3 regions of the Micromonospora sp. NPDC049004 genome follow, and region 1 is predicted to be linked to each of the others. Evidence: riboswitches for the same ligand, from Rfam matches in the RefSeq annotation. Region 1 holds a riboswitch; each other region holds the start of a gene.
What was found. Region 1 has a riboswitch for cyclic di-AMP ahead of AB0B97_RS02095 (transglycosylase family protein). Riboswitches for the same ligand answer to the same signal wherever they lie in the genome.

Region 1 (3,915 bases):
CCCGGTCACGGCGGCGAAACTGCGGGAGCGCCGGATCCGTACCGTCGGGGAGGTGGCCCGGCTCGGCGAGGCCGCGCTGGTGTCCCTGCTCGGGGCGGGCGCCGGCCGGCATCTGCACGCCCTGGCCCACAACCGGGACCCCCGGTCGGTGCAGGTGGGCCGCCGCCGGGGCTCGATGGGCGCGCAGCACGCGTTGAGTCGTACGCCGCACGCCCCCGCCGAGCTGGACGCCATCCTGGCGGGCCTGGTCGACCGGGTCAGCCGGCGGATGCGGGCGGCCGGGCGGTCCGGGCGCACGGTGGTGCTGCGGCTGCGCTTCGGCGACTACACCCGGGCCACCCGCTCGCACACCGTCGGCAAGGCGACCGCGGACACCACGGCGCTGCTGGGCGCCGCGCGGGCGTTGCTGCGGGCCGCGCTGCCGGAGATCGAGCGCCGCGGAGCCACCCTGATCGGCGTCTCGGTCGGCAACCTCGACGACAACCCGGTGCAGCCGGAGCTGCCCTTCGACGTCGACACCGCGGCCGACCTGGACGCCGCGGTGGACGCGGTACGCGACCGGTTCGGCTCGGCGGCACTCACCCGGGCGGTACTCCTCGGCCGGGACCCGGGTGTCGAGATGCCGCTATTGCCGGACTGAGCCCCGTGTGGGGGGCCGGCCAGCTGCGACCGGAGACACATCACAGCAGGTCGACGGTTTAGCCGGCGGCTCACGGGTGACCCTTGGGGGGAACAGCCTGACGAGGGGGGCCACCATGTCCGACGACACCAGCAACCGACCGAGCCGGCACGCCGAACGCCCGCACGACGTGACCGACCCCCTGCTCTGGCAGTTGGCGGTCGACGTGCTGAGTGCCCACGAGCCCGACGACGAGGGCCACTGCCGCAACCTCCAGTGCGCCGGCCAGTCCTGGCCGTGCTCGGCCCGCGCGGGTGCCGAGCAGTCGCTCCGGCTGGCCCGCAGGACCCCCGGCGCGGTCGAGATGACCATCGGCGGCGACGACGCCGGCACGGGCTGGCCCGGCGAGGCCGCGGCACCCGCCGGCCGGTGGGACCGCAGCGCCAACGCGGTGGCGTCGCGCCGGGAGTCGAGGGCCTCCGCCCCCGCGGCGTAGCCGCGACGACACACGGTGCTCAGAGGCGATCAGCGCCCGACGAACGACCGAACGCTCGGCCGGTGACCCGGCCGAGCGTTCGTGTGTCGTACGTCAGAGGGCGAGCCGCTGACCCGGGAAGATCAGGCCGGCGTCGGCGCCGATCAGCTGCCGGTTGCGCTCGTACAGGGCCTCCCAGCCGCCCGCCTGGTGGTGGCTGTCGGCGATCTCCGACAGGGTGTCCCCCGGCTTGACGACGTACGTGTCGCCGCCGGCCGCGGGGGCGGTGCGCTCGTGGTTGCGGGTCGCCGGCTGGTCGCCGCGCGACGACCGGTCCTTCGGCGCGGTGGACCGGTCCTTCCCGGCGGTGGACTTCGAGGACTTCGCGGCGGAGCCCGACGAGCCACCCTTGCGGCCACAGGTCGGCCACGCGCCGATGCCCTGCCCGTCGAGCACCTTCTCGGCGATGGCGATCTGCTCGCCGCGGCTGGCCAGGTCGGCGCGGGCGGCGTACTTCTTGCCGCCGTAGCCGGCCCAGGTGCCCTGGGAGAACTGCAGGCCGCCGTAGTAGCCGTTACCGGTGTTGATCTTCCAGTTGCCGCCGGACTCGCACTGGGCGATCGCGTCCCAGTTGACACCGGCCTGGGCCGGGGCCGCGGGCCCGAAGAGGGCGACGGCGCCGGTGACCGCGCCGACGGCCAGGGTGCCGACGGCGACGCGGCGGGTGGTGACCCGTCGATGACGGGGCGTGTAGACAGACGTCATGTGTGGTTCCTCCACGCCGGCGAGGTGAGCTGTCGGGTTCGGGCCGAGGAGCCCGGCCGCGCGGTGGCGGCTTCACCCCGAGGTGACATGCACCGAGGAACGTGGGTCCCCCGCTCCTGCCCGGGGTTCCGGTATCCGACGACCGGGGGCAGGATTTGGCGTTGCCGGTCGTGGTGTCCACGGTGGTGGACTCGACCGACGGTAGGCACGGTCGGTGACCCTCGCCCAACGCTTGTGAACTTGTTCACCGGTGCACGCGGGGCGCCTCTGCCAGCGGTTGCGGACGACGCGCGGCTGTGCACCGACCATGATGGACCGATTCCGATCAGGCCCGGATGTCACCGTCCGTACGCAGCCCGGAGGTGATGCGACGGAGCAGTTCGACGTGTCCGGGCGAAGCGGAGGACCGGGTGTCGTGACCGAGAGCGGAGTAGACCGCCCCGGCTGGGACCGAGGGCGCGGCCCACACCGGTGGGCGGGTGGCGCCGCCCTCCTCGTGCGCGCTCCTTGCGAATTGACGTTCGGGCAGGAAACCGTAGATCGGCGGCCGCGATGCTCGAAGGCACACCGGGTCGATCCCGGTCACCTTCCCAGGAGGAGAGCATGTCGATCCACCGGAGCCGCATCGGCCGCCGCAGCGCCGCCGCCACCCTCGTGACCGTCCTGGCCAGCGCCGGCCTGACCCTGCTCGCACCGACCGCCGCACAGGCGTCCAGCCCCTGCACCAGCCTGACCTTCTACCGGGTCGGCGGCTATCCGGGCGGCGCGGACATGCACGTGCCGACCATCGGTTGGCAGACCGGGAACAAGCAGTGCTATCTCACCTACGGCCACTCGAACTCGGCCGTGCTGGTGCTTCAGGAGGCGCTGAACAACTGCTACTCGCAGTCGCTCTCCCTCGACGGCAACTACGGCTCGAAGACCCGCGAGGCCGTCCGGTACGCCCAGCACCGCATCAACCAGGACATCGTGTACGCGAACATCGCCGAGGACGGCGAGTACGGCCCGCAGACCCGGGCGTACATGGGCTTCGCGATCTTCGGGGTCAACGGCGGGGCGGTCATCCCGAACGTCTGCTACTACCCGGGCTGAGCCGCCTGACGGCGCCGGTCGGAGTCCCCCGTGGGATTCCGGCCGGCGCCGTCGTGCACCCCCCTGCCCGGTTCGGTCCGCGGCTCAGCAGACGCGGACCGCCTCGATCCGCTGGTTCCAACTCCCCCCGATCGCGGCCGTGTCGTACGCCAGGTTCGCCCGGTAGCCGTAGGCGTGCTGGTAGCCGAGCAGGCCGGTGGCGTTGGCGTTGTCCCAGAAGGTGGAGACGGTGCCCGACGGCCGGTTGTTGATGATCGACTGGGTCCGGTTGCGGAAGTACGAGGGCAGCGGGACGTCGTTGCAGCCGTTGTACGGCCCGTCGAGCAGGAAGATGTCCCCACTGAAGTTGGTCCCGGCGTACAGGCAGAGCAGACCCGAGGGGCAGGCGTAGTTGGCCTGGGCCGGGCTCGGGGCGACGGCGAGCGTGGCGCCCACGGCAACCACGCCGAGCAGGGCGGACGTGAACCTTCGCAGAGCACTTCGCACGATGGTGACCTCCGGTGTCGTCACGACCGGACGGGCCGTGAGTCGAATTGCCGACATCGCGTTGATCGATGCCGCTGTGCCACCATGATCTGCGCGGCAGGTCGACGAATTCCTGCCGGAACCTCAATCCGGCCGCTCGTCGGCGGATTGTCCGACTGGCGGCGCGGCGAGCGGCGGTTCATGGAGATTCGGGTCCTCGGGCCGGTCGAGGTCTGGGCGGACGGCCGCCTGGTCGACGCCGGAGCAGCCCGCCAGCGCGCCGTCCTGGCCGCGCTGGCGGTCGATGTCGGCCGACCGGTCCACGTGGAGTCGCTTGTGGACCGGGTCTGGGGCGACGCGCCACCGCCCAGGGCCCGCCACAACCTGCACGTCTACCTCGCCCGGCTCCGCCGTGTGCTGGCCGACGCGGGCGCACCGGACGCTCTGGTTCGACGCTCCGGCGGGTACCTGCTGGACCAGCCACCGGAGACAGTGGACG
Region 2 (3,915 bases), on a different contig from region 1:
CGAGTTCTTCTTCTACCTGTGTCTGCCGCTGGTGCTGCCACTGCTGCGCCGTGCCCGGCCGAAGCTGCTCTGGGCGCTGATCGTCGCGCTGGCGTTGCTGATCCTCGCGCTCTGGCCGGCGCAGCAGTTGGTGCCGGAGGTGAGCCGGTGGTGGTTCACCCAGGTCTTCCCGCCCGTACGGTCGCTGGAGTTCTGGATGGGCGCGTTGGCGGCCGAGCTGATGCGCCGTGGCCTCTGGCGGGGCCCGGGGCTGACCGCAGCCAGCGTGATCTTCCTGGCCACCTGGGTGGCAGCGGCAGAGTGGATTCGCGCCGAGCTGTGGACCACGCTGCTCGCGGTGGCGTACCTGCTGGTGATCACTGCCGCCGCGGACGCGGACGTCCGGGGTAAGCGTTCCCCGTGGCGGTCTCGGCCGCTGGTCTGGCTCGGCGAGGTCTCGTTCGCCTTCTACCTGGTGCATGTGCTGGTGATGACGAGCGTGCTGCGCTTCAGCGGTGACTGGGGGACCGGCTTCCAGGGCTGGCGTGGCCCCGTCGCGGTGCTGGGCTTCCTGCTCGCGAACCTGGTCCTCGCCGGGGTGCTGCACCGCTTCGTCGAGACGCCGATGATGCGCCGACTCGCGCCGCGTCGTACGGCCCGCCCGCGCGTGCCCGGACAACGCACGGCCGTCACCCCGGCTGCCGGGGACGACGCCCACCACCCCGATGCTGTCGGGACTCAGGCCGGGCCCGGCGGGACCGACCAGACCGACAGCCGATCACCGTACGTCGACTCGCGCTGACACCGTCCACCCTGGTCAGCAGGGTCGGCGCGGCGTGCGCCGACACGCCCGTGGTCGGTGCGTCAGGGCCGGCCCGGCAGTAGCGTTGGGGACGTGCTTCCGGTCGCGCTCACCTGTCCGCTGTGGTGGGTGGCGCGCTGGGCTACGCGGGTGCTGACCAGCCTCGCCGCGGTCGCGACCCTGGCGGTCGGCGCGAGCCCGTCCTCGGCCGCCGTGCCACCGGTGAGCGCCGTGCCACCCCTGAGCGCCGTGCCAGAGGCTGCCGTGCACCCGGCCTCGGCGCTCGGTGCGAGTGCCGCCGAGGAGTTCGTCCCGGCCGGGTCGTTCGACGCGCAACCGGCACCGCCCGTCGACCAGGGCACCGCCGCGACCGGCGTGCTGCCGGTGTCCGCGGCCGGGTCCGACCGGCTGCCTCTCGTCGACGCTTCGCGGAGCTGGGCTCCCCGGGGTCCGCCCCGGCGCTGAGTCACCGGGACACGCGTCCCGTCGTCGCGCCCTGTCGATCCGCCTGCTCCGACCCCGCCGATCCGTGGCCCGCCGTGGCCACGTCGCCGGGGCTCCCCCGCTTTGCTCTCCCCGAGGAGCCGACCGTGGAGACTGCCGTCTTCTACCAGTTCGTGACCGAGGTGCCGCAGGCCGCCGCCATCTGGTCGACCCTGTTCCTGCTGGCACTGGGCGTACTCGCCGTGCTGGTCGCCCGCCTGGGGGACCGCCCCGCGGACGACCCGGTCCCGGCCGCGCCGACCGCCCGCGAGGTGGCCGCGGCCGAAGCCGACGACCTGCGCCGGTACGCCGAGGAGGTGGCCGTCGCCGCGACCGGCGCCGCCAGGACGGCCCGGCGGCGACGCGATGCCTGGCTCACCGCTCAGGAACACGTGGAGCGGGCCTGGCTGAGGTACGACGAGGCGGACACCGCCGCCCGCCGCTTCGTCGGCTCTGGCGCGCTGCCCACTCCGCGCACCCCGCGGACACCCGCCGAGTACGCCTGCCGGGAGCGCTACCTGCACCGTGCGGCGATGGCGGCGTACTGGCGGGGCGATCTGACCATGGCGCAGCTCAGTGACGTGTTCGCCCACCGGCGCGGCTGGGATTCCCGGCGGCACCCGGCCGAGCAGGAGGTGCTGCTCAGCCGGGCGATCCGGGACGCGAGACTGGCCGACTACCGGGCCGCCGCCACCGCGGAGCGGGCCGCCTGGCGGGACGCGGAACTGGCCGCCGAGTCGGCGCGCACCCTTGCCGAGGAGGCGTACGCGGCAACGGCGCGGCTGCGGCCCAGCCCGGCCCTCGCCCGACCCGGGGCGAGCGGGGCGTCCCGTCCCGCCCCCGTGGCACGGTGGCGCCCGGCTAGCGCGAGTTGAGCCTGATCCGTTACGTGAGCCCGGTCACGTCGTTCGGAATTCGGGCGTCCGACGCGTTGTGCTCGATATTTCCCGTGATTGTGGCGCGTTATCGGCGGCCTGTCCGGTTGTCGCCCGTAGGCGTCTCCGTAACCGGTTGTCCCATCGAGTCACATCATCGGCAATACGCGCAGAAATTGCTGCACCGAATCGGGTTTACGCAGGCGAACCTGGCTTGGCAGGCTGCGAACAGGCCAGTAGTGTCGTCCCGTCCGGTGCGGTAACCGATCGCAACAGGCGACGCCGCGCCGACCCGCTCAATCGTGATTAACGAACCGGGGACCCATCAGTAAGTCTGGGGTGAATCCGCGAGCCACGGCCCGCGGTAGGGCGATCTTCCCGCCCGAATCCGTCAGCTAACCCGGTAGGCGGTGTCGGAAGGAGTTCCAAACCCGTGCAGCACCTTTCCACCCCTCGGTTGTTCCCACGCCTCCACGGCGCAGCGGTGCCCCCGCTCATCCGTCCAGTGACGGTGAGCTGACCCCCGGGTCATCGCCTTTCCCGCCCGGTCCCGCCGGGCGTTTCCCTGAGCGGTTCACCATCCGCGGACCACTGTCCGCGCGCTGGCGCCTGCCCGGATACCGGTCCGGCCCGTGGGTGTGCCGCTCTCCCCCGATCCGTGGAGGACCCCGTGAAGCACACCATGCAGCGTCAGCTCCGTCGCCTGGCGACCGAGCGCCGGTACCAGATCGTCGCCACCTCCGCCGCGGCCCTCGTGATCGCCACGACCACCGGCGCCCTGCTCACCGGCGCCGACGACGCGCCGGCCAACCACCGCACCGCGACCACTGTCGCCGAGATGCGCAGTGACACCGCCGTTCCCCTCGGCGACGCGCGCGACGCGTCCCCCAGCGCCGCGCCGACGACCGCCGCCCCGGCCACCAGCGCCGCGTCGCCCGCCGCCAAGGCCAGCGCCAACCCGGATCTGACCCGTAAGCCGCAGCCGCCGAAGCCGCCCGCGACCAAGGTGCTCGACTACGACTACGAGGCGCAGAACACGTACTACAACTGCGGCCCCGCGGCCACCCGCAACGCGCTCAGCGCCACCGGCATCGACCGCACCCAGGAGGAACTCGGTGCCGAGCTGGGCACCACCGAGATGGGCACCAACTCGGCTGAGGACACCACCCGAGCGCTCAACGCCGAGGTGAAGGGCTCCCCGTACCGGACCCGGATGTTCGCCGGCACGCCCAGCCCGGCCCAGATGGACCGGCTCCAGGCCGATGTGGTCAAGGCCATCACCGACGGCCGGGGCGTGGTGGCCAACGTCGTCGGCGACGCCACCGACACCGACGGCGGCTGGCACTCCTACGGCGGCGGTCACTACGTCGCTGTCGTGGGGTACAAGGACAACGGCCGGACCGTGCGGATCGCCGACTCGGCGAACCCGGCCGACCCGTCCTACTGGATCACCACGATCGACCTTGCCAACTGGATGGCCACCCGGGGGTACTCCGCCTGACCCAGGCACGTAGACCGCCGCGGGCGTCGTCCCCCACAAGGGGCCGGCGCCCGCGGCCGCATTCCGGCAGCCGCCATCGACGACTCTCGTACCCGGCCGCGAACCGTGGCAGACTGCGGCCGTGGTGGATGAATCGGGTGGCCGCACCGGTCGCCGGCCCGTCCTGCTGCTGCTGCACGGGATGGGGGCAACCGGAGACGTCTGGCTGCCGTGGGCGCCGTTGCTGGAGCAGCACTGGCCGGGGCGGTGGCTCGCACCGGACCTCGCCGGCCACG
Region 3 (3,915 bases), on a different contig from region 1:
ACCGCGTACCAGAGCCTGGAGACCGCGGGTCTGACCATCGCGGACGTGGCGCTGCTGGACGAGTTGGACGCGCTGCTCGGCAAGCCCATGCAGCCGGCGCGAGCCCGGCGCGATCCGTTCCAGCTCGCTGGGGGCGTACGCGAGCTGAGCACCGCCAGCGACCGGCAGCGGGCCGCCCGCGCGGCGGCCCGGGAGCGTCCCGAGGACTACCGGGAGTACGCGCACGTGGTGGTGGACGAGGCGCAGGACGTCTCGCCGATGCAGTGGCGGATGGTCGGGCGGCGGGGCCGTCTGGCCTCCTGGACCGTCGTGGGCGACCCGGCGCAGACCGCGTGGACGGGTGATCCCGAGGAGCTGACCCGCGCCCGGGACCAGGCGCTGGGCCGGCGCAAGCGGCACGATTTCACGCTCACCACCAACTACCGCAACTCGGCGGAGATCTTCGCGGTGGCGGCGGCGGAGATCCGCCGGCTCTACCCGGACCTGTCGCTGCCGACCGCCGTCCGCTCCACCGGGGTCGACCCGGTCGAGCTGGTGGTGCCGCCGGCCGGCTTGGAGACCGCGGTCGTGGAGGCGGCCTCCGGCCTGCTGGCCGAGGTGGACGGCACGGTCGGGGTGATCACGCCGGTCACCCGTCGCGACGAGGTCGCCGGTTGGCTCGGCTCACTCGGCGCGGCGCGGCTGCAGGTGGTGACCAGCCTGGAGGCGAAGGGCATGGAGTACGACGCTGTGGTGCTGGTCGCCCCGAGCGAGATCCGGGCCGATCCGGGCTCCGGCGTACGCACGCTCTACGTGGCGCTCTCGCGGGCCACTCAGCGGCTCACCACCATCGACCCGACCGGCTGACCTGCGGGTTGCGGGGTCGGCGGGTGGACCCTCCCCGTACAGTTGCATACATAGCGATGTGAGCATACATTTGACCGGGTCCCGGGTGGCGAAGGAGGGTGGATCTCGTGGGAGCAGGTCATGACCACCACCACGGGTCGGTCGCCAACGCCGCCCACCAGCACCGGGGCCGACTCTGGGCCGCGTTCGGGCTGCTCGCCACCCTGATGGTGGTCGAGGGCGTGACCGCCTTCCACACCGGCTCGCTCGCCCTGCTCTCCGACGCCGGGCACATGTTCACCGACGTGCTGGGCATCGGGATGGCGCTCGCCGCGATCACCGCCACCCGGCGGGCCACCGGCGACCCGCAGCGCACCTTCGGGCTCTACCGCCTCGAGGTGCTCGCCGCCCTGGCCAACGCCGTCCTGCTCTCCGGCGTGGCGGTCTACGTGCTGATCGAGGCGATCGGGCGGTTCGGCGACCCCCACGAGGTGCTGACCGGCCCGATGCTCGCGGTGGCCGTCCTCGGCCTGCTCGCCAACGTGGTCGCGTTCGCGCTGCTGCGCGCCGGCGCCCGGGAGAGCATCAACCTCCAGGGCGCCTACCTGGAGGTGCTCGGCGATCTGCTCGGCTCGCTCGGCGTGATCGGCGCGGCGCTGCTCATCGCGGTCACCGAGTGGTGGTGGGCCGACCCGTTGGTAGCGGTCGCCATCGGCGTGTTCATCCTGCCGCGCACCTGGCGGCTGGGCCGCGCCGCCGTCCGCATCCTGGTGCAGGCCGCCCCGGAACACCTCCAGGTCACCGCAGTGCACGACCGACTGGCCGCGGTGCCCGGCGTCGTCGAGGTGCACGACCTGCACGTCTGGACGCTCACCTCGGGCATGGAGGTGGCCTCCGCACACCTGATCATGGCGCCCGGCGGGGAGGTCGGCGCGGTGCTCACCGCGGCGCGCAGCGCCCTGCGGGAGGACTTCCGCATCGAGCACGCCACGCTCCAGATCGAGCCCGGCGCCGCCCCGGACGCCTGCGGTTCGATCGAGTGGTGATCCCTTACCTGACGAAATGACCGTTCAGCAGTCATTTTGGGTGGTGGCGCGGACACCTTCCGTCACATCGACTGCACACGCCCCACCTGCACCGGTAGGCTCGTCCCCGGCCACCACCCGGCGGCGCCCTCCCGGCGCCGGTGGCGGCCGCCGCCTAATCACCCGAGAGGGTGAACCGGGGAACCATGTTCCTGGGGTGCATCCGCGTCAGCGGTAGGGATCTTCCGTCCCGAACCCGTCAGCTAACCCGGTCGGCGGCTGACGGAAGGACATGCGTAGTGGCACCAGCACGACCACCCGCCGCCCGACTCGCGGCACTGATCGTCATGATGGTCACCCTCGGCGTCGCCCTCCCGGTGGGCGCCGCCACCGCCGCTCCCCCCGGCGGCCTGCGGGCCGCCGCGGCACCCGACGGCGACGAGGAGGGCGGCACCCCCGCGCTGCGGGCCCAACTGGAGGCCGCCAGCAAGGGCTACCTGGACGCGAAGCGCGCCCTGGACACCTCCGTCCAGCGACAGCAGCAACTCGCGGCAAAGCTGAAGACCACCGAGGCCGAGATGACCGTGCGCAACGGCAAGGTCGGCGAGATCGCCGGCGTGGCCTACCGCACCGGCCGGCTCAGCACCGTCTCGGCGCTGCTCAACACCAACACCCCCGAGGGCTTCATGGACCGGGCGGCCGCGCTGGACGTGGTGGCCGCCAACGAGGACCGGGTGCTGCGCGACCTGCACGCCACCCGGGACGAGGCCAACCGCACCCGCACCGCCCTGGACGGCGAGATCCGCGAGCAGCGCAAGCAGGTCGAGGTGATGGCCAAGCGCAAGGAGCAGGCCGAACGGGCCCTGACGGTGGCCACCAGCAAGCCGCGCACCACCGCCGCCGACACCAGCTCCAACCGGGGCACCTCCACCGCCAACGCCCAGCCCGCGCCGCGCAACTCCGACGGCTCCTGGCCGTCCGAGTCGTGCAGCATCAACGACCCCACCCCGGCCAGCGGCTGCATCACCCCCCGCACCCTGCACGCCCTCAACCAGGCGAAGGCCGCCGGCTTCACCCGGTACGTCTCCTGTCACCGCTCGGGCGGCTCGGGCGAACACCCGAAGGGTCGGGCCTGTGACTTCGCCGCGCAGAAGGGCGGCTTCGGCGGGGACGCCACCGGCGGCGACAAGACGTACGGCAGCAACCTGGCCGCCTACTTCATCCGCAACTCCGACCGGCTCGCCGTGCTCTACGTGATCTGGTACAGGCAGATCTGGCTGCCCAGCAGCGGGTGGAAGTCGTACAGCGGGGGGAACGGCGACCCCTCCAGCGACCACACCAACCACGTACACCTGTCGGTGTACTGACCCTGTCGGTGGCCGGCGCACCGTCGAGCGGGTGCGCCGGCCCCGGGTACGTCAGCGGACGTACCCCGGACGTCGCCGGCGGTCGGACGACCCGGCCGGGCCGGGCCGGCAGCATTCGGGTATGCCGCGAATACCGCCCGCCACCCGCAAGGCGCTGCTCACCCTGCACCTCATCACCTCGCTCGGTTGGCTCGGAGCCGACCTGGTGCTGCTCACCCTCGGCATCGCGGCACAGCGCGGCGCCGACCCGGCAGTGGTCTACCCGGTCGCCGGGCTCGTCGGCACGGTGCTGTTCGCGCCGCTGAGCGTGCTCGTCTGGCTCGTCGGCGTCGCCAGCGCGCTGCTCACCCCGTGGGGCCTGGTGCGCTACCGGTGGGTGCTGGTCAAGCTGGTGATCACCACGGTGATGGTCGGGCTGGTGCTGTTCCTGCTCACCCCGAACCTGCGGCACGCGAGCGCGCTGGGCGCCGCCCTGCCCGCCCGGGACCGCGCCGACCTGGTGATCGCGCCCGCGGTGTCGACCAGCCTCATGATCATCGCGACAGTGCTCTCCACGTACAAGCCCTGGGGACGCCGACCCGCGCGACCTCGCCGCCCCGGGACCGCACGAGCCGCGACGCAGGCTCCTCGCGCCGCCAGCACCGGGCATGATCGCGCGATGACGGGGTGACCAACGCCGTCACCATCGCGATGACGCC

Region 2: it holds a riboswitch for cyclic di-AMP, as region 1 does, so the genes downstream of both, AB0B97_RS19140 (C39 family peptidase) here and AB0B97_RS02095 (transglycosylase family protein) in region 1, are expected to answer to the same signal.
Region 3: it holds a riboswitch for cyclic di-AMP, as region 1 does, so the genes downstream of both, AB0B97_RS23660 (hypothetical protein) here and AB0B97_RS02095 (transglycosylase family protein) in region 1, are expected to answer to the same signal.

What each region holds. Positions count from the first base shown of each region.
Region 1 covers NZ_JBEZFG010000001.1:497,095-501,009, reverse strand. Annotated here, with positions in the region: gene dinB (DNA polymerase IV) at 1-640, shown strand, start outside; gene AB0B97_RS02100 (hypothetical protein) at 756-1,115, shown strand; gene AB0B97_RS02095 (transglycosylase family protein) at 1,209-1,859, opposite strand; cyclic di-AMP (ydaO/yuaA leader) riboswitch at 1,859-2,003, opposite strand; gene AB0B97_RS02090 (peptidoglycan-binding domain-containing protein) at 2,463-2,951, shown strand; gene AB0B97_RS02085 (peptidase inhibitor family I36 protein) at 3,036-3,437, opposite strand; gene AB0B97_RS02080 (BTAD domain-containing putative transcriptional regulator) at 3,618-3,915, shown strand, end outside.
Region 2 covers NZ_JBEZFG010000006.1:87,353-91,267, reverse strand. Annotated here, with positions in the region: gene AB0B97_RS19155 (acyltransferase) at 1-781, shown strand, start outside; gene AB0B97_RS19150 (hypothetical protein) at 875-1,246, shown strand; gene AB0B97_RS19145 (hypothetical protein) at 1,372-2,139, shown strand; cyclic di-AMP (ydaO/yuaA leader) riboswitch at 2,423-2,564, shown strand; gene AB0B97_RS19140 (C39 family peptidase) at 2,798-3,640, shown strand; gene AB0B97_RS19135 (alpha/beta hydrolase) at 3,762-3,915, shown strand, end outside.
Region 3 covers NZ_JBEZFG010000008.1:119,642-123,556, reverse strand. Annotated here, with positions in the region: gene AB0B97_RS23670 (AAA family ATPase) at 1-846, shown strand, start outside; gene AB0B97_RS23665 (cation diffusion facilitator family transporter) at 954-1,871, shown strand; cyclic di-AMP (ydaO/yuaA leader) riboswitch at 2,013-2,144, shown strand; gene AB0B97_RS23660 (hypothetical protein) at 2,198-3,217, shown strand; gene AB0B97_RS23655 (hypothetical protein) at 3,339-3,887, shown strand.